Regions from separate parts of the Clostridium sp. B9 genome, predicted to be linked through region 2. Evidence: riboswitches for the same ligand, from Rfam matches in the RefSeq annotation. Region 2 holds a riboswitch; the other holds the start of a gene.
What was found. Region 2 has a riboswitch for cobalamin ahead of ACQZHJ_RS09210 (ABC transporter substrate-binding protein). Riboswitches for the same ligand answer to the same signal wherever they lie in the genome.

Region 1: linked by a shared signal. The riboswitch ahead of ACQZHJ_RS01345 (energy-coupling factor ABC transporter permease) and the one ahead of ACQZHJ_RS09210 (ABC transporter substrate-binding protein) in region 2 are both predicted to bind cobalamin.

The regions. Positions count from the first base shown of each region.
Region 1 is NZ_JBNWKA010000003.1:272,825-282,246, forward strand. It holds gene nagH (hyaluronoglucosaminidase) at 1-734, shown strand, start outside; cobalamin riboswitch at 1,094-1,292, shown strand; gene ACQZHJ_RS01345 (energy-coupling factor ABC transporter permease) at 1,488-2,231, shown strand; gene ACQZHJ_RS01350 (energy-coupling factor ABC transporter substrate-binding protein) at 2,231-2,530, shown strand; gene cbiQ (cobalt ECF transporter T component CbiQ) at 2,527-3,297, shown strand; gene ACQZHJ_RS01360 (ATP-binding cassette domain-containing protein) at 3,312-4,169, shown strand; gene ACQZHJ_RS01365 (SemiSWEET transporter) at 4,308-4,568, opposite strand; gene ACQZHJ_RS01370 (alpha-glucoside-specific PTS transporter subunit IIBC) at 4,902-6,482, shown strand; gene ACQZHJ_RS01375 (MurR/RpiR family transcriptional regulator) at 6,865-7,635, shown strand; gene ACQZHJ_RS01380 (alpha-glucoside-specific PTS transporter subunit IIBC) at 8,148-9,422, shown strand, end outside.
Region 2 is NZ_JBNWKA010000003.1:2,032,821-2,042,242, reverse strand. It holds gene ACQZHJ_RS09250 (phosphotransferase) at 1-327, opposite strand, end outside; gene cobT (nicotinate-nucleotide--dimethylbenzimidazole phosphoribosyltransferase) at 392-1,477, shown strand; gene ACQZHJ_RS09240 (bifunctional adenosylcobinamide kinase/adenosylcobinamide-phosphate guanylyltransferase) at 1,500-2,051, shown strand; gene ACQZHJ_RS09235 (adenosylcobinamide-GDP ribazoletransferase) at 2,044-2,799, shown strand; gene ACQZHJ_RS09230 (bifunctional adenosylcobinamide kinase/adenosylcobinamide-phosphate guanylyltransferase) at 2,812-3,192, shown strand; gene ACQZHJ_RS09225 (histidine phosphatase family protein) at 3,194-3,838, shown strand; gene cbiB (adenosylcobinamide-phosphate synthase CbiB) at 3,841-4,788, shown strand; gene cobD (threonine-phosphate decarboxylase CobD) at 4,785-5,843, shown strand; cobalamin riboswitch at 5,954-6,147, shown strand; gene ACQZHJ_RS09210 (ABC transporter substrate-binding protein) at 6,452-7,369, shown strand; gene ACQZHJ_RS09205 (FecCD family ABC transporter permease) at 7,356-8,387, shown strand; gene ACQZHJ_RS09200 (ABC transporter ATP-binding protein) at 8,392-9,147, shown strand; gene ACQZHJ_RS09195 (diphthine--ammonia ligase) at 9,159-9,422, shown strand, end outside.

The DNA of each region.
Region 1 (9,422 bases), 1.8 Mb from region 2:
CTAGCTTAGAAGAGGCTTTAGAGAATGCAAAAGCTATACTAGATGATTCAAATGCTTCTCAGAAGAAGATCGATAAAGCTTTAGAAAAGTTAACAGAGGCTGAAGAAGGATTAGCTTTAAGAGCATCTGATTTCGCTAAGTTTGATGAAGTTTTAGCTTTAGGAAATTCTTTAGTAGCAGAAGATTATACTCCAGAATCATGGACTGTATTTGAAGAGAAGTTAGCAATAGCTAATGAAGCTAATGGAAACAAAGCTGATTATACTCAAGAGCAAGTAAATACAATAGTAACTGAATTAGAAACTGCTATAAATGACTTAGTTGAAGTAGTTCCAGAAGTTGATAAGGGTGCTTTAGAAACTTTGGTTAACGATGGTAAAGCTTTAGTTGAGGCTGCGGTAGAAGGAATGAATGTTGGTGAGTATCATGAAGGTGCTAAATCTTTATTAAGTTCAGAGATTGATAAAGCTGAAGCTGTAATTGCAAATAGTGATGCTACTCAAGATGAAGTTGATTCAGCTAAGAGTGAGTTAACTAATGTAATTGAAAGATTCAATTCATTATTAATTACTGAAACTACTGGTGACTTCAATAACAGTGGAAAGATTGATATTGGTGATTTAGCTATGGTTTCTAAGAATTTTGGAAGCAATGATGAAAATCTTGATTTAAATAAAGATGGCGTTGTTGATGAATATGAAATAAGATTCATAAATCATAGAATATTAAACTAATAAGAAGGTTTTTCTTAGTATAATTTAATAATTTTAAGACTATATGTTAAGTTCTTTACTTACATATAGTCTTTTTATTTTAGTCCATATTTTAAGTGCGTGATGATTTCTAGTTATATATTCAGACATAATTTAATTTTACAAAGGGTTTCTATTATTTATTCAATAATAAAAAATGGTTAGCTAAAATAAGAACAGTGATAAATAGTTTAATTGTAAATCAATTCTAAGTGTAATATACTTATAATATATATTATAAAATTTTAAGATTCGAGCTATATTAATTTAGTGATTTATTCTTTAGATGAATTTAGATTAGTTTATATGTTTATTTAAAGGTTAACATTAACTTATAATATGGCTAATATTTAAGAATAGGTTAAATAAATTGTATGTATTTATTTATTAAAAGGGAAGTTGGGTTTAAATCCCACGCGGTCCCGCCGCTGTAATAGAAGAGTTTTTTGTAACTTAAGCCACTGAAATATAGAATTTTGGGAAGGCTACAAAAAATGATGACACTTGAGCCAGAAGACCTGCCTATTTTTAAAACATCAAGATCCTACGGGAAATAGGAGGTGTTGTGCTTTGGTAAGTTATATTTTTTTTGAATTTGTATAACCCCTAGATGCAATGTCTAGGGGTTATTATTTTTAGAGTCAATTTTTTAAATTAGGCTATGTCTTAGATAAATGTTGATTATTTTACAATGGGGATACAAAAATAAAATATAATTTAAGGAGTAGAATTATTATGTCAAAAAAGAATCAAGTATTTATAGGATTTTTATTAATGTTTTTATTAATACCTACAAGTGTTTCAGCTATGCATATTATGGAAGGGTTTTTACAACCTAAGTGGTGTATAGCATGGGGAGTTATAACTATACCATTTATTGTCTTAGGAATTTTCTCAATAAAGAAAACGGTTAGTAACAATCCAAGGTTGAAGATATTATTAGCTATGGCAGGCGCATATGCTTTTGTTTTATCAGCTCTTAAATTGCCATCAGTTACAGGAAGTTGTTCTCACCCAACAGGGGTCGGCCTTGCAGCTATATTATTTGGCCCTACAGCGGCTTCAGTTTTAGGACTTATAGTTCTTTTATTCCAGGCATTACTTTTAGCACATGGTGGACTTACTACTCTTGGTGCAAATACTTTTTCAATGGCAGTAGTTGGACCTTTAGTATCATATGGACTTTATAAGTTAGTGAAGAAACTAAATGGACCAACTTGGTTAGGTGTATTTTTAGCTGCATCTCTTGGGGACTTAGCAACATATATGGTTACATCAATTCAATTAGGATTAGCATTCCCAGCAGAAGTTGGAGGTATCATGGCTTCAGTTATGAAGTTTATGGGTATATTTGCAGTTACACAAATTCCTTTAGCTATAAGTGAGGGAATATTAACAGTAGTAATATTTAATGCAATAGAGAACTATGCAAAAGATGATTTAATGGACCTTAATATTCTTTCAAGGGAGGTAAAGTAATGAAAAATAAAAGAGTGTTAACTAATGTCATATTAATTTTATTAGTAGTAGCTATTACTATAATTCCTTTCTTTGTAACTAAGGATGCTGAGTTTGGTGGAGCTGATGGACAAGCTGAAGAAGCTATAACTCAAATAGATGAAAATTATGAACCTTGGTTTTCACCAATGTTTGAGCCAGCCAGTGGAGAAATAGAAAGCTTATTATTTGCGCTTCAAGCAGCTATAGGAGCAGGAGTAATTGGGTTTGGTTTTGGATATTTAAAGGGTAAAAAGAAAGTAGAAGAAGAATCTAAATGATAAATATTGATAAATATGCTTATGCATCTAAACTAAAGAATATTAATCCTATGGAAAAAATATTTTTTGCAATATTAACTCTAAGCGTATGTTTATGGGCTAATAATTTAGTCGTTTCATTGTTTATAATAACAATAATGGCTTTCCTAATTATAAGAATAGGGGGAACTAATTGGAAAGAATTTTTGAGACTTATGATAATTCCGACAGGATTTTTAGTAATTAGTATTATTACTATAGTAATAAATTATTCCTCTAATAGAGGAGATTTAATATATTCTATTAAGCTTTTTCATGGGTGGATTGGAATTTCTAAAAATGGTGTCTATGAAGGAATAAATATGTTTTTTAAGGTACTAGGAGCTTTAAGTTCACTTTACTTTATATCATTAACAACTCCAATGATTGATGTTATATCAGTTTTAAAGAAATTTAGAATTCCAGATTTTCTAATAGAAATAATAGGATTAGTATATAGATTTATATTTATTCTTCTAGAAACTTCTCAAACAATGTTTATATCTCAAAATTCTAGATTAGGATATAGAGATACAAGAACATCATTTAAGTCACTAGGAGCATTAGCTGCTACTCTTTTTATACGTTCATTTAAGAGAGCTAATGATTTATATATATCTTTAGAATCAAGAGGATACAACGGAGAATTAAATGTTTTGCAAGAACAATTTAAAAAGAGAAATTATTTATATGGTGTAGCTATAGCAATTAATTTAATATTAATAATAATAACTATTTTTATTAATTAGAGCAGGAGGAAGTTATGGAGGAATATATACTACAAATACAAGAATTAAATTATAACTATTCAGATGGTACTCATGCTCTAAAAGGCATAAACATGAATATAAAAAAAGGTGAAATAACTGCTATACTTGGAGGCAATGGAGTTGGTAAGTCTACTTTGTTTCAAAACTTGAATGGAATATTGAAACCTTCTTCAGGAAAAATATTATTTGAAGGAAAGCCTATTGAATACTCTAGAAAAAGTCTTATGAAATTAAGAGAGAATGTAGGGATTGTTTTTCAAGATCCAGATAATCAGCTTTTTTCAGCAAGTGTTTATCAAGATGTGTCTTTTGGAGCTGTAAACATGAAGCTACCTGAGGATATAGTAAGAAAAAGAGTTGAAAATGCTTTGAAAAGGACAGGGATAGAAAGTTTGAAGGATAAGCCAACTCATTGTTTAAGCTTTGGACAAAAGAAGAGGGTGGCCATTGCTGGAGTTTTAGTTATGGAGCCTAAGGTGTTAATTCTAGATGAGCCAACTGCTGGACTAGATCCTATGGGAGTTTCTGAAATAATGAAGCTACTAGTTGAAATGCAGAAGGAATTAGGTATAACAATAATAATAGCTACACACGACATAGATATAGTACCTCTATATTGTAAAAACGTATATGTCATGAAAGAGGGAAAAGTAATTTTAAGTGGAAGTCCAAGTAAGGTATTTGGTCAAAAAGAAACTATACGAAAAGTAAATCTCAGATTACCTAGAATAGGACATTTAATTGAGATATTAAGTGAAAAAGACGACTTTGCACTTGATAAGTTGTCCCTAACAATAGGGGAAGCAAGAAAGTCATTAAATAACTGGAAAGATAAAGTCTTAATGAAATAGAAAAAGAGCTATATCAAAACTTAATAATAAAATTTGCAAACACATATTATTTGCAAGTTTTATTAAAAGGTTGTTTTGATATAGCTCTTTATTTATTAAAAATATTGATTTCATTATGTTATTTGAAACTTAAGAAACCTAACTATCACTAGTAATTCCATCTTTATATTTTATTTTATAGAATAAAATTATTACTGCAAAAACTAAAGTACATATATTAGCTAGAATTACTGCTGAATCATCTATTATTAAACCATGTATTATCCAAAGAAACACTCCAACAGTAAATAATGAATACATTATAAGTGATATACCTGATGTGTCCTTTGTTTTTATAATCTTTATAGCTTGAGGAACAAAGGATACTGTAGTCAATATGGCAGCTATTGAACCAATCATAAAAAATCTCCTTACCATTTAATAAATTTATTACCCACTATTAATCTATAGATTTAAGATATGTAAGTCAATAATAATTCATGTGTGAAATTTCACGAGTTTTGGGAAAAAGTTGCAGTCTTATGAAATAAGGCACAGAGTGAATTTGAAGTATTGTAAATGTTATCATGAGTTGATATTATTTAATTAACAAATCGTACAAGAAAAGTTCATCAAAATAAATAATATATGAACTGTACTTGGACTTATAAAAATATAACTTAAGTATTTATATCAAATACTTAAGTTAAAGGGTAATAATAGGATTTATAAAATTTGTGAGGTGGTAAAGGTATGATGCAAAAAATTCAAAGATTTGGAGCTGCGATGTTTACACCAGTTTTACTATTTGCTTTCGCAGGTATAACAGTAGGACTTTGTATTCTATTCAAGAATCCAGAGATAATTGGACCAATTGCAAATGAAGGTACTTTATGGTATCAAATTTGGACTCTTATTGAAGAGGGTGGATGGACAGTATTTAGACAACTTCCATTGTTATTCGTTGTTGGATTACCAATAGCGTTAGCTAAAAAGGCTCAAGCAAGAGCATGTATGGAAGCTTTAGTCATATATTTAACTTTCAACTATTTTGTTGCTTCAATGTTAACTATGTGGGGTGGATTCTTCGGAGTTGATTTTGCACAAGAAGTTGGAGGAGTAAGTGGATTAACTACTATTGCAGGTATCAAGACTTTTGATACAGGTATGATAGGAGCAATTATTATTGCTGGAATAGCAGTATGGGTACATAATCGTTTCTTTGATACAGAATTACCAGAATGGTTAGGAATATTTAGAGGATCAACTTTTGTATATATGATTGGATTCTTTGTAATGATTCCAGTTGCATTTATATTCTGTTTATTATGGCCAAAAGTTCAAGCAGGTATAAACTCACTACAAGGGTTCTTGGCTTCATCAGGTATAGTAGGGGTTTGGATATACACATTCCTTGAACGTATATTAATTCCAACAGGATTACATCACTTTATATATGGACCATTTATTTTTGGACCAGCTGTTGTAGATGGTGGAATAGCTACATATTGGCCACAACATTTAGCTCAATATGCTATGTCACAACAAAGCTTAACAGAATTATTCCCAGCAGGGGCATTTGCATTACATGGTCATTCAAAAATCTTTGGATCAATTGGTATAGCATTAGCACTTTATGTAACTGCTAAACCAAATAAAAAGAAAGTTGTTGCAGGTTTATTAATTCCAGCAACATTAACAGCAATCTTAGCTGGTATTACAGAACCACTTGAGTTTACATTCTTATTCGTAGCACCAATATTATTTGCTATACATGCAGCATTAGCAGCTACATTAGCAGCTACAGAGTTTGCATTTGGAGTTTCAGGTAACTTTGGTGGAGGAATAATAGACTGGTTAGCTCAAAACTGGATACCACTAGCTCAAAATCATTGGCAAACATACTTAATTCAAATAGCTATAGGGTTATGTTTCTCAGCAATATACTTCTTCGTATTTAGATTTGTAATCTTAAAAATGAACTTAAAAACTCCAGGTAGAGAAGATGATGATGAAGAAACTAAATTATATACTAAAGCTGATTACAAAGCTAAAAAAGGTGATGACTCAAATGGAGGTAACTCAGGTAAGAGCAAAACAGCCCAAAAAGCAGAGTTAATATTAATAGCTTTAGGTGGAAAAGAAAATATAGTAGATGTCACAAACTGTGCAACTCGTCTTCGTTTAACAGTTAAGGATGAAACGAAGTTAGATAAAGATGCAGCATTTAAGGCTGCTGGAGCACATGGTATTGTTAGAAATGGTAAGGCTATTCAAGTAATAATCGGATTATCAGTACCAGAAGTAAGAGATGAATTTGAATCTTTACTTTAATATAAATTAAAATAAGCTAGTTATAAAATTTTATATAATTAAATTAAACTCAAATACCTAAACACCACAGAGATAAATTCTCCGTGGTGTTTTACTTTAAATATATATGAGAAAATTACACTATATTGATATTTATTAAGTTACTTATAAAAATTTATATTTTTAGCCAAAGTTTGTATAAACTATAGAGATAGAGAGATTTTATTAGTATTTTTAAATAGAGTGTTATTACATTATGATTCAAAAATGGAAGAACTATGTTATCATATAAGTTAAGAATATAGTTTATAAAAATATATTTAAGTGTTTTGTTTGGATATATTATTTTTATATTAAAAGAGTTTGCGTTGAAGGTTAGACATATTATTGTTGGAGGTATATTATGAGGTTAGAAGAGCTTGTTAATAAACATTATGACAAATTAAATCATAGTGATTTACACATTTGGAAATATGTATATAATCATAAAAAAGACTGCTGTAACTTAACCATTGATGAGTTAGCTAATAGGTGTAATGTCTCTAGAACTACGGTTTTAAGATTTGCACAAAAACTTTCCTTAAAGGGATATAGTGAATTGAAAATTTATTTAAAATGGGAAAGTGAAGATAAGGAGACTGGTGAGCAAGATTATTTAAAAGTAGTTTGTAATGATATTACAAAGTTTATAAATGATATGCAGGAAAAGGATTTTTCAAGTGTATGTAGTCTTATCTATAGTTCTAAAAGAATATTTGTTTATGGTACAGGGGCAGTTCAATCAGCAGTGGCAGCTGAACTTAAAAGAATATTTTTATCAGGGCAAGAATGTATATATAATATACAAGGCGAAGCAGAGGCTGATATGATTTTAAATACAATTAGTGATGATGACTTAATAATATTGATATCATTAACAGGTGAATCTGATCATATAAAAAGATTGGCCAAGCAATTTAAATTAAGAAATGTACCTATAATTTCAATAACAAAACTAAAGAATAACGCTTTAGCTAGGTTAAGTGATGAAAATTTATACATAAATACATCAATGCATGATTTAGGTGGGGGTAAGGAGTATGAATCAACAGCTTTATTCTTTACTTTAGCAGAGATGATATTTTTAAGATACTCAATGTATAAGAATGATATTGAGGCAGAAAATAAGGAATAGAACTTTAGTGCATATTAAATCATTGAGTTATTTTAGAGTATAATTTTGATGTTTTAATATGCCTTTTTATTTTAGCAGTTGTTTTAAGTTAGTGTTGATTTCTAGCTATATCTTTAGGACTAAATTAATTTCACAAAGAGTTTCTATTGCCTAGCTTTTTCTACGATTAAGGGTAGGTGGTTTTTAGGAAGCTTAATTATAAAAATTTAATGGTTAAAGGAGAGAGAATTATGAGAATATTTGAGATTGTTATTGAAGGGTTAGTTTGCATAGCACCTATTATTGCATCTATTTCACTTTTTTATGTTTATAAAAATAGAGTACATAATAAGCGATAATAGACCTAAAATTTAAAGGGAAATTTCACATTTAATGTGACTAATAACAACAAAGAGAGAAAAGTACCTAAAGCCTTCAAATTCGTTGAAAACGTTTTGTAGAATTGTTATTATTCTCTTACAGAAATATTAAGGGAAAAAATGTATATATGAAAATAGGGGGTATAAGGGTTTATGATGCAAAAAATTCAAAGATTTGGGGGCGCAATGTTTACGCCTGTATTACTGTTTGCTTTCTCTGGAATAATGGTAGGCTTAGCAATATTATTTAAGAATCCAGAGATTATGGGAAGTATAGCAGCAGAGGGGAGCACTTGGGTACAAGTATGGACATTGCTAGAAGAAGGTGCTTGGACTGTATTTAGACAGCTACCATTGTTGTTTGTTATTGGTTTACCGATTGGGTTAGCAAAGAAACAGCAAGCTCGTGCTTGTATGGAAGCTTTAGTGGTTTACTTAACGTTCAACTATTTCTTAAGCGCAATTCTTACTATGTGGGGACCGAGTTTTGGAGTTGACTTCGCTCAAGAGGTAGGTGGAAGTTCAGGACTAGCTATGATAGCTGGAATCAAGACTTTAGATACTGGAATGGTTGGTTCAATACTTATTGCAGGGATTGTTGTGTATTTACATGATAAGTTTTTTGATTTTAAGTTACCTGAGTTTTTAGGAACTTTCAAAGGTTCGTCCTTCGTAGTTATGATTTCATTTTTTGTTATGATACCTGTTGCATTTTTAATGGCATTTATTTGGCCAAAAGTTCAAGGTGGAATTGCTCTAATGCAAGGATTTTTAACTTCATCTGGAGTAATAGGAGTTTGGGTTTACACATTCTTAGAAAGATTCTTAATTCCAACGGGATTACATCATTTCATTTATTCACCATTTATATTTGACTCAGCAGTGGTTCAAGGGGGAATAAATGTTTATTGGGCAACTAACTTAGGCGAGTTTGCAAATTCTGCTCAAAGTTTAAGAGAAATGTTCCCAGCAGGTGGATTTGCTCTTCATGGATTATCAAAGGTATTTGGATGTATGGGTATAGCATTAGCTATCTATGCAACTGCTAAGCCTAATAAGAAAAAGGTAGTGGCAGGATTGCTTATTCCAGCTACTCTAACAGCTGTGGTAGCAGGGATAACTGAACCATTAGAGTTTACATTCTTATTTATAGCACCAGCTTTATTCCTAGTTCATTCATTATTAGCAGCAACACTTTCAGCGGTTTCTTTTGCATTTGGTGTTTCAGGTAACTTTGGAGGTGGACTTATAGATTGGGCTGCACTTAACTGGATTCCTTTATTTAAGTATCATGGAGACACATATATAACTCAAATTGTTATTGGTCTAATTTTTGTAGCTATATATTTCTTTATATTTAGATTCTTAATACTTAAATTTAACTTTAAAACTCCAGGTAGAGAAGATGAGAATGAAGAAGCTAAGTTA
Region 2 (9,422 bases):
GGGAGAGTTTAAACTATGAAACTTTCTTAAAGACTTACAAAGATTTTTTAAAAAGTCTTTAGAGGTAAAAGTAGCCATGTTTACTTTAGAATTCTCTATGAATTCACTTAATAATATACCATTTTCCTTATTATGATATATAATAGGTGGTGAAAGCTTGTTCAAATTAGCAAAGGTTATTACATAATTTTCCTTTAAAAAATTATTTCTATTATCTTTACTAGGTATTCTTAAAACGTATTTTTTATTATCACACTCTAATAAATAATTAAGGTTATTAAGTCCACCTAGTCTAGTTATCTTATGATTTTTAAATTTAGTAATCATTTTATTCTCCTTATAATTTTATGAAATTATTATATCAGAAAATAAGAAGGGATGAAAAAGTATAATGTTAAATAATGTACTAAAAGGGATACGAGGATTAGATGAAAATTCAATGGACAAGGCTAAAAAAAGAGTAGATTCTTTGGCAAAGCCTTTAGGTAGTTTAGGGAAATTAGAGTCAATTGCCATAAAGTTATCTGGAATGACAGGGGATATCTTTAATAATATTGATAAAAAGTGTATATTAATAATGTCTTCGGATAATGGGGTTGTGGAAGAAGGTGTAGCTTCAGCACCTCAAGTTGTAACTCTTATACAAACAAAAAACTTTTTAAAAGGTACCACTGGGGTTGCTACTTTATCTAAGGTTAATAACACAGATTTAATGGTCTTTGATGTAGGTATTAATTCAGATGAAATTATAGAAGGAGTTATAAATAAGAAAATTTCTAAGGGAACTAAAAATATTTATAAAGAACCTGCTATGACTTATGAAGATGCAATAAAATCTTTAGAAATAGGAATTGAAGCTGTAAAAATGGCTAAAGAAGAAGGATATAACATATTAGGAGTAGGAGAAATGGGAATAGGAAATACTACTACTTCAGCGGCTGTTTTAAAAGCTTTAATTGGATGTTCTGCTTCTGATGTTGTTGGAAAAGGTGCTGGTATAAAAAGCGAGGCCTTTGAAAAGAAGAAAAAAATAGTTGATGAAGTTATAAAAATGCATAATGTAGATTGTAATGATCCTATTGATGTTCTCTCAAAAGTTGGAGGATATGATATTGGAGCTATGGCAGGTGTATTTTTAGGAGCGGCATACTATAGGATACCAGTAGTAATAGATGGATTTATATCTGTTGTTTCAGCACTTTTAGCTAATAAATTGAATCCGTTAGTTAAGGATTTCTGTTTTACTTCTCATAAATCAGAGGAGATAGGATATAACTTAGCTATAAATGAATTAGGTTTAACTCCTATGCTAGATCTTAATATGAGACTAGGAGAAGGAAGTGGTTGTCCTATCGCTTTTTCAGTTATTGATTTTTCGATTGCTATGATGAATAATATGGCAACATTTGAAGAGGGTAATATTGATGATACTTATTTAGAAGAAGTAAAAGAGGAAGAGTGTTACGTAGTAAACTAACTAAAAGAAGGAGACAGCTATTATGGTTATTTTAATTATTGGGGGAGCTAAGAGTAGCAAATCTTCTTATGCTGAGTTTTACAGTAGTAAGCTTTCTAAGGGTGAAGAAGGAACTTTATATTATCTAGCTACAATGAATCCTTATGACTTAGAGGATTTGAAAAGGATTGAAAATCATTTAGTAAGTAGAGAAAAATATGATTTTACAACCATAGAAAAACATAGAAATATAAAGAGTGTAGCTAATGAGTTTACAAAAAAAGATACTGTTTTATTAGACAGTTTAACTTCTTTAGTTACTAATGAAATGTTTGTTGGACAAGACTTCAATAAAAATGTAAGTTCATATATTTTTGAGGATTTAAAGGTATTAATAAAAAGTGTTAAAAACTTAGTTATAGTTTCAGATTATGTTTTCTGTGATGGAATTAAATATGATTCTTATACAGATACTTTTAGAAAGGAACTTGGAAATTTAACATGCAATTTAACTAAAATATCTGATGTTGTTATAGAAGCTTCCTTTGGTAACTTAATATTTCATAAAGGAAAGGAGGTTTTAGAAAATGAATAGGATTTACAAGGCTTTTAATATGGCTTTAAGTATGTTTACTGTTATTCCTCTTCCAAAATATGAGTGGGATGATAAGGCAGCTAAAGATATAATGAAGCTATATCCTTTAATAGGATTAGTGGTAGGCTTATTTTGGTACTTAGGTTTTATTATTCTTAATAAGCTTCATGTTAATTATCTTCTTATGGGAGCAATTATAATGGCAATTCCATATTTTTTAACTGGATTTTTACATTTAGATGGTTTTATGGATGTTTGTGATGCTTTGCTTTCAAGAAGAACTAAAGAAGAAAAACTTAGAATATTAAAGGATTCAAGAGTAGGAGCATTTTCTGTAATTGCAGTTGTTTTATTATTAATAATAGAATTTTCAGGGGTTTACACAATTCTAGCTAATGGAGTTAATATGAAAATTTTAATTCTTATACCAATTGCCTCAAGAGCTATTAGTGGATATTTTATTGTAAGCAAAGAAATGCTTGGAGAAAGCTCTTTAGGAAAATTCTTTAAAAATGGAACTGGAAAAGTTGATGAAGCAGTTTTAATGGGAATATATATCTTTACTATAGTATTAAGTTTTTTAATATTTGGAGTAGATTATGCTATATCAATTTTACTAATGGGAATAGTAGCTTTCTTATTACTTAGAAAGGTCAATAAAGAGTTTGGTGGAATAAATGGAGATGTTGCAGGATATATTCTTGTGCTTATGGAATTTACAGGAATTATTGCTTTAGGAATTCTTTAAGGAGGAGATAGGTTGAAGCTTTTATTTGGTGGATCATATAATGGAAAATTAAATTACGTAAAAGAAGAGCTAGGAATAAAAGAGGATGACATATTTTATTGCAAAGAAGGAGAATTTGATTTTTCGAAAAAAGTAATAAGTGGAATAGATAGATTTACTTATTTTAATGTTTTAGAAAAGAGAGATTCATTAAGCTTTTTTAAGGAGAATATAGAAAAGTTTAGAGATAAGATATTGATTTGTGATGAAATATCTTCTGGAATAGTTCCTTTAAAAAAAGAAGAAAGAAAATGGAGAGAAGAAACAGGTAAGGTTCTTCAGTTTTTATCTAAGGAAAGTGAAGAGGTTTATAGAATATTTTTTGGAATACCAACAAAGTTAAAGGGTGAATAAGATGATAATTTATTTAATAAGGCATGGTAAAACTTATTGCAACGAAGAGAGGCTTTATTGTGGAGTAAGTGATGTGCCTTTAAGTGAAATAGGAATAAGTGAGTTAGAGGAAAAAAAGAAGAGTGTGAAATTGCCTAAATGTAAGAGATATTTTACAAGTGGGCTAAAAAGAGCTAATAAAACCTTTGAAATTTTATATCCAAATGAAAATTATGAAGTTTTTGAAGGATTTTCTGAGTACAACTTTGGAGACTTTGAATTAAAATCTTATGAAATGCTAAAAGAGAAAAAAGAGTATTTAGATTGGATACTAGATGAGAGCAAGGAAGTAACTTGTCCTAATGGTGAATCACGAAAAGATTTTGAGCTTAGGATGAAGGAAGCATTTTTAAATCTTCTTTTAATGCTAGAGGAGCAGAATGAAGAGGAGGCTTTAATAGTATGTCATGGAGGAAGTATAGCTTCTCTTTTAGAACTTTTTGAAAAAGAGGGATTAGATTTTTATACATATCAACCTAAATGCGGTGAAGGATATAAGCTAAAAATTGAATTAGCACATAAAAATTTGAAAGAGAAATTATCAGAAAAAGATTTTGAAAGTAATATAAAAAAATATGTAAGCTTAGAGATAGTGGAAAGGTTTTAGAAATGATAAAAATTGTAATAGGGTATATTTTAGATATGGTAATAGGGGATCCTCAAAATCCATATCATCCTATAAGATATATAGGTAAGCTAGCTCAAAGTATGGAGAAACTTTGGAGAAGTGTTTTTTCAAAAAAACAGAAGTTAGCAGGCTTATTTGCTTGGCTTTCAATAGTAATAATAACTTTTTTAATTGCTTTAGGAATTGTTGAAATTTCTAATATTATTAACCCTATTTTAGGAACTGTAGTGTCTGGTATACTTATTTATTTTTGTATATCAGCTAAGGGACTTAAAGTTGAGGGGCTTAAGGTTATTAATATATTAGAAAGTGGAGATATTGTAAGGGCAAGAAAGCAGCTTTCTTACATAGTAGGAAGAGATACTGAAAACTTAGATGAAGAGGCTATAGTTAGAGCTGTAGTTGAAACTGTAGCTGAAAATATGTCAGATGGAATAATAGCTCCATTGATATTTGCTGGACTTGGAGGAGCACCTTTAGCCTTTTTATATAAAGCGGTTAACACTTGTGATTCAATGTTTGGCTATAAAAATGATAAATACAAAGATTTTGGTTTTGTTTCAGCTAAACTTGATGATGTATTTAATTATATTCCAGCAAGAATAACTGCATATTTAATAGTTTTAGCTAGTTGGATTTTAAGAATGAACTATAAAAATAGTTTTAAGATATATAAAAGAGATAGATATAACCATTCAAGTCCTAATAGTGCGCATCCAGAGGCAGCTGTAGCTGGTGCTTTAGGAATAAGACTTGGAGGAGCTAACTATTATTTTGGGAAGCTTGTGGAAAAACCAACAATAGGTGATTCTATAAGCAAAATAAAAATAGACCATGTTTATAAAACAAACAACATACTTATGCTGGTTTCATTTTTAGGGATGATAATTTCAGTAGGTCTTAGAGGAATTATTGAGGTGATTATATGAACTTAGGACATGGTGGAAATGTGGAAGAAATAAAAAGAATATACAATATGGATAAAATTTTAGATTTTTCAGCTAATATAAATCCTATGGGAATGTCAGATAAAGTACATAAGGCTATGACTTATGCATTAAATGAGATTGAAAGGTATCCAGATATAACTTATTTTGAATTAAAGAAGGCTATATCTATTTATGAAAATTGTAATAGTGAAGAATTAGTTTTAGGAAATGGAGCAGCAGAAGTTATTTTTAATATAGCAAGAGCTTTAAAACCTAAGAGTTCACTTTTAATAGCACCAACTTTTTCTGAGTATGAAGATGCTTTAAATTCTGTAGGATGCAAGATTTCACATTATTTATTAAAGGACAAATATTCTTTAGATTCAGATTTTTTAAATGAAATTAACAGTGACATAGACATTTTATTTTTATGTAATCCTAATAATCCAACAGGAGCTTTGATAGAAAAAGATTTATCTTTAAAGATATTAGAAAAAGCAAGGGATAATGGATGTACAGTAGTTTTTGATGAATCATTTTTGGATTTTGTGAAAGATGGAGAAAAATATACTCTTACTAAGGAATTAAATGAATTTAACAACTTAATTATTGTTAAGTCATTAACTAAACTATTCGCTTTCCCAGGAATAAGATTAGGATACGGACTAAGTGGAAATAGCGAATATATAGAGGAAATAAATAAAGTTTCTACTCCTTGGAGTGTAAATACTGTAGCAGACTATGCAGGAAGACAAGCTCTTGAAGAGAAGGAATATATAAAAGAGTCTATTGAATATATAGAAAAAGAAAATAAATTTTTATATGAAGAAATAAATAAAATAAAAAATATAAAAATTTTTAAAGGTGCTGTTAACTTTTTGTTTTTTGAGATTAAAAAAGAGATTGATTTAAGAGGAGAGCTTCTTAAAAAGGGAATCTTAATAAGAAGTTGTTGTAATTATATCGGCTTAAATAAGAGGTTTTATAGGATTGCAGTTAGAACAAGAGAAGAAAATTTAGAGCTTTTAAAAGAGTTAAAAGCTATTATAAATTAAATAATATTATTGATAAACATTATTTATTGATTTTAAACTAAATACCATATATTATTTATTTTCCCATTGATTCCAATAATAGATAAGTATAGAGGTTTGACAATGGGAAAATATAATAATATAATCAAGGTGATTGACTCATAATTGGTGTGAATTCACTTAATAGGGAATGAAGTGTAAATCTTCAACTACCTCAGTAACCGTGAAGCTGACGAAATCTCATTATGTCACTGCATTTTATGTGGGAAGGCGAGAAAGTAGAATGAAGCAAAGTCGGGAAACCTGCCTTTATGAATGTACTATTATCCTCTGAGGGTAGGATAATAGGATGCGTGTTTTAAAGAGTGTAACATACCTTCATTAGGTATGCTTTTTTTATTTTACGCGTTAATCATAGCCTCACAAAACAAAAAATTTAAGTTACTATGGTGGTAATCGTTTTTTTGTCTTAATTATTGTTTTAGTTAGAGTAACTTATATATGGGTATCAATTAAGGTTAAAAGTTACACTGCTTAACAATTAATTTGAAAACTAAATAAGATAATTTAAAAGGTTTACTTTCGTGGTGCTTAAAGAAAATACAAAGGTAAAACGGAGGTATAATTAAATGAAAAAATTCAAAAAAGTCTTTGCAGCCTTAATGGTAATGACTATGTCTTTATTATTATTTGTTGGATGTGGAGAAAAAACAGTTACAATGAAGGACATGGAAGGAACAGAGTTTACTGTACCTAAAAAGATTGAAAGAATAGTTTCAACAGCTCCTTCAAACACAGAAATCTTAGTAGGGTTAGGTTTAGGGAACAAGATAGTAGGAATTGATAAGTACTCTGCTGATGTAAAAGGATTAAATCCAGACGTAACTAAGTTTGATTTTAGAAATCCTGATGCAGAGGCTATATTAGCACTTAAACCAGATGTAATAATAGCTTCGGGTCATAACAGAGAAGGTAAAGAAGATCCATTTAAAGTTTTAAAAGAGGCTGGAATCCCTGTAGTTTATATTCCAACAAGCGATAGTATGGAAGGAATATATGAAGACATAAACTTCTTAGCTAAGTTAACTGGAACAGAGAAAAAAGGTACTGAGATGGTTGACGGAATGAAAGAAGAAGTTAACAAAATAAAAGCTATAGGTGATACTATAAAAGACAAGAAAACAGTTTATTTTGAAATCGGATCAGGTTCAAAGTTATATAGTTTTGGAAGTGATACTTTCTTAAACAGCTTATTAAACATAGTTGGTGCAGAAAATATATTTGCAGACCAAAAAGGTTGGATTTCACCAAGTGAAGAATCTATTATAGAAAAAAATCCAGATGTAATACTAACAAATGAAGGTTACATAGAAAATGCTACAGAAGTAATTGCTAAACGTCCAGGTTGGAATACAATAACTGCTGTTAAGGATAATCAAATATTCTTAATAGACAAAAATGCTTCATCACGTGGAAGTCAATATGTAATAGAAGCATTAAAGCAAATGGCTAAGGATATATATCCAGAGCAATATGCAGGAATCTAAAAAAAGAAAAATTTTAATAACATTAGCTATTCCCCTGGTGTTATTAGTACTTTGTATTGGAACTTCTATAGGAAGTTCCAATATTCATATAATGGATACTGTTTCAATAATAGGGAATAAGTTATTTGATATTCCGCTTAGAGTAGGAATTAAACCAGAGGACGTAGCGATTATTTGGATTATAAGATTACCAAGAGTTTTATTAGCATTTGGAGTTGGTGCTTCCTTAGCTGTAAGTGGAGCAGTAATACAATCAATACTTAAAAACCCATTAGCCTCTCCTTATACATTAGGTGTTTCATCAGGAGCATCATTAGGGGTTGGCTTATATATAGTTTTAGGAATAACCATTCCTTATGTAGGTAATTTAGCAATGCCTGTTATAGGATTTGTATGTGGTGTAATAACTGTTTTTACAGTTATTATGTTTTCTAATAAGGTGGATAGAGGGCTTTCTAATAATACTGTAATATTAGCTGGTATGGTATTATCACTATTTACAAGTGCTATATTAACCACAATAACAGCATTATGCAGTGAGGATATACAAGCTATAACTATGTGGCAAATGGGATCATTCTCAATGAAAAGTTGGAGTTATGTTTTTGCAGGGCTTCCATTTTTAATAATTGGATTGATCAGAGTATTGAAATATACAAAAGAAATGGACATACTAAGCTTTGGTGAAGATAGTGCTAAAAGTTTAGGGGTTGAAACAAAGAAAGTTAAAAAAAGCCTACTTATTTCAGTTGCTATTTTAACTGGAAGTGCTGTAGCTTTAAGTGGAGTAATTGGTTTTATAGACTTAATAACTCCTCATATAGTGAGAAAGATATTTGGTTCTAATCATAAAGTGGTGATACCTATGTGTATAGTTGTTGGTGGAACTCTTATGGTTTTAACAGATTTAGTTTCAAGAACAATAATATCACCATCTGAATTGCCAGTTGGAGCAATTACAGCTTTAGTAGGAGCACCATTCTTTGCTTATCTTTACTTTGGAAAGAGAAGTAGGTGATAACGTGTTAGAAGTTAAAAATCTTAAATGTGGATATGATGGATATGAAGTTATCCATGGAGTCTCTTTTAGGGCAGAGCCTGGAGAGAATATATCAATTATAGGTCCAAATGGATGTGGTAAATCCACTCTACTAAAATCTTTAGCTAATCTTATGGATTATACTGGAGAAATAAAGTTAGATGGTGTAGAAGTTCGTGAAATAAAGAGAAAAGATTTAGCTAAAAAAATAGCCTTAATGAGTCAAAATTCAGATATATATTTTTCTTATACAGTTTTTGAAACAGTGGCACTTGGAAGATATGCACATATGGATGGGTTATTTTCAAGCCTTTCTCATGAAGATAGAGAAATTGTTTTAAATTGTATTGAAAGCGTTGGACTAAGTGAAGAAAAGAATAAATTAATAAGTGAATTATCTGGAGGGCAGTTACAAAGGGTCTATTTAGCAAGAGCATTTGCACAAGAACCAGATATATTACTTTTAGATGAGCCAACAAATCATTTGGATTTAAAATGTCAGATAGAAATATTAGATTATATAAATAGATGGGTAAGTGAAAACAATAAAACTGTTATAGGAGTTTTACATGATTTAAACTTAGTACAAAGATTTAGTGAAAATGTCATACTTATTAAAAGTGGGCATATTTATGGAGAAGGAAAAGCAAAAGAAGTTTTAAATAGCGAAAAGATAAAGGATGTTTATGGAATAGACATAAGGGCATTTATGATAGGTGCTCTTGAAAGATGGAGATAGAGGTGGATATTATGGAAAAGAAATTTGTTGTATCATATAGCTGTGGAAAAGATAGTACATTATCATTATATAGAATGATAAAAGAAGGACATAAACCAGTTGCTTTATTGGTTACTGTTGATAAAAAGGTTTTAAGAAGTTGGTTTCATGGAATTCCAGATCAATTATTAAAGGATGTTTCTAATTCATTAGATATACCAATGGTTTTAGTTGAAAGTAATGGAACTAATTATGCAGAGACTTTTGTAGAAGCATTAACTAAGGTTAAAGAAGAG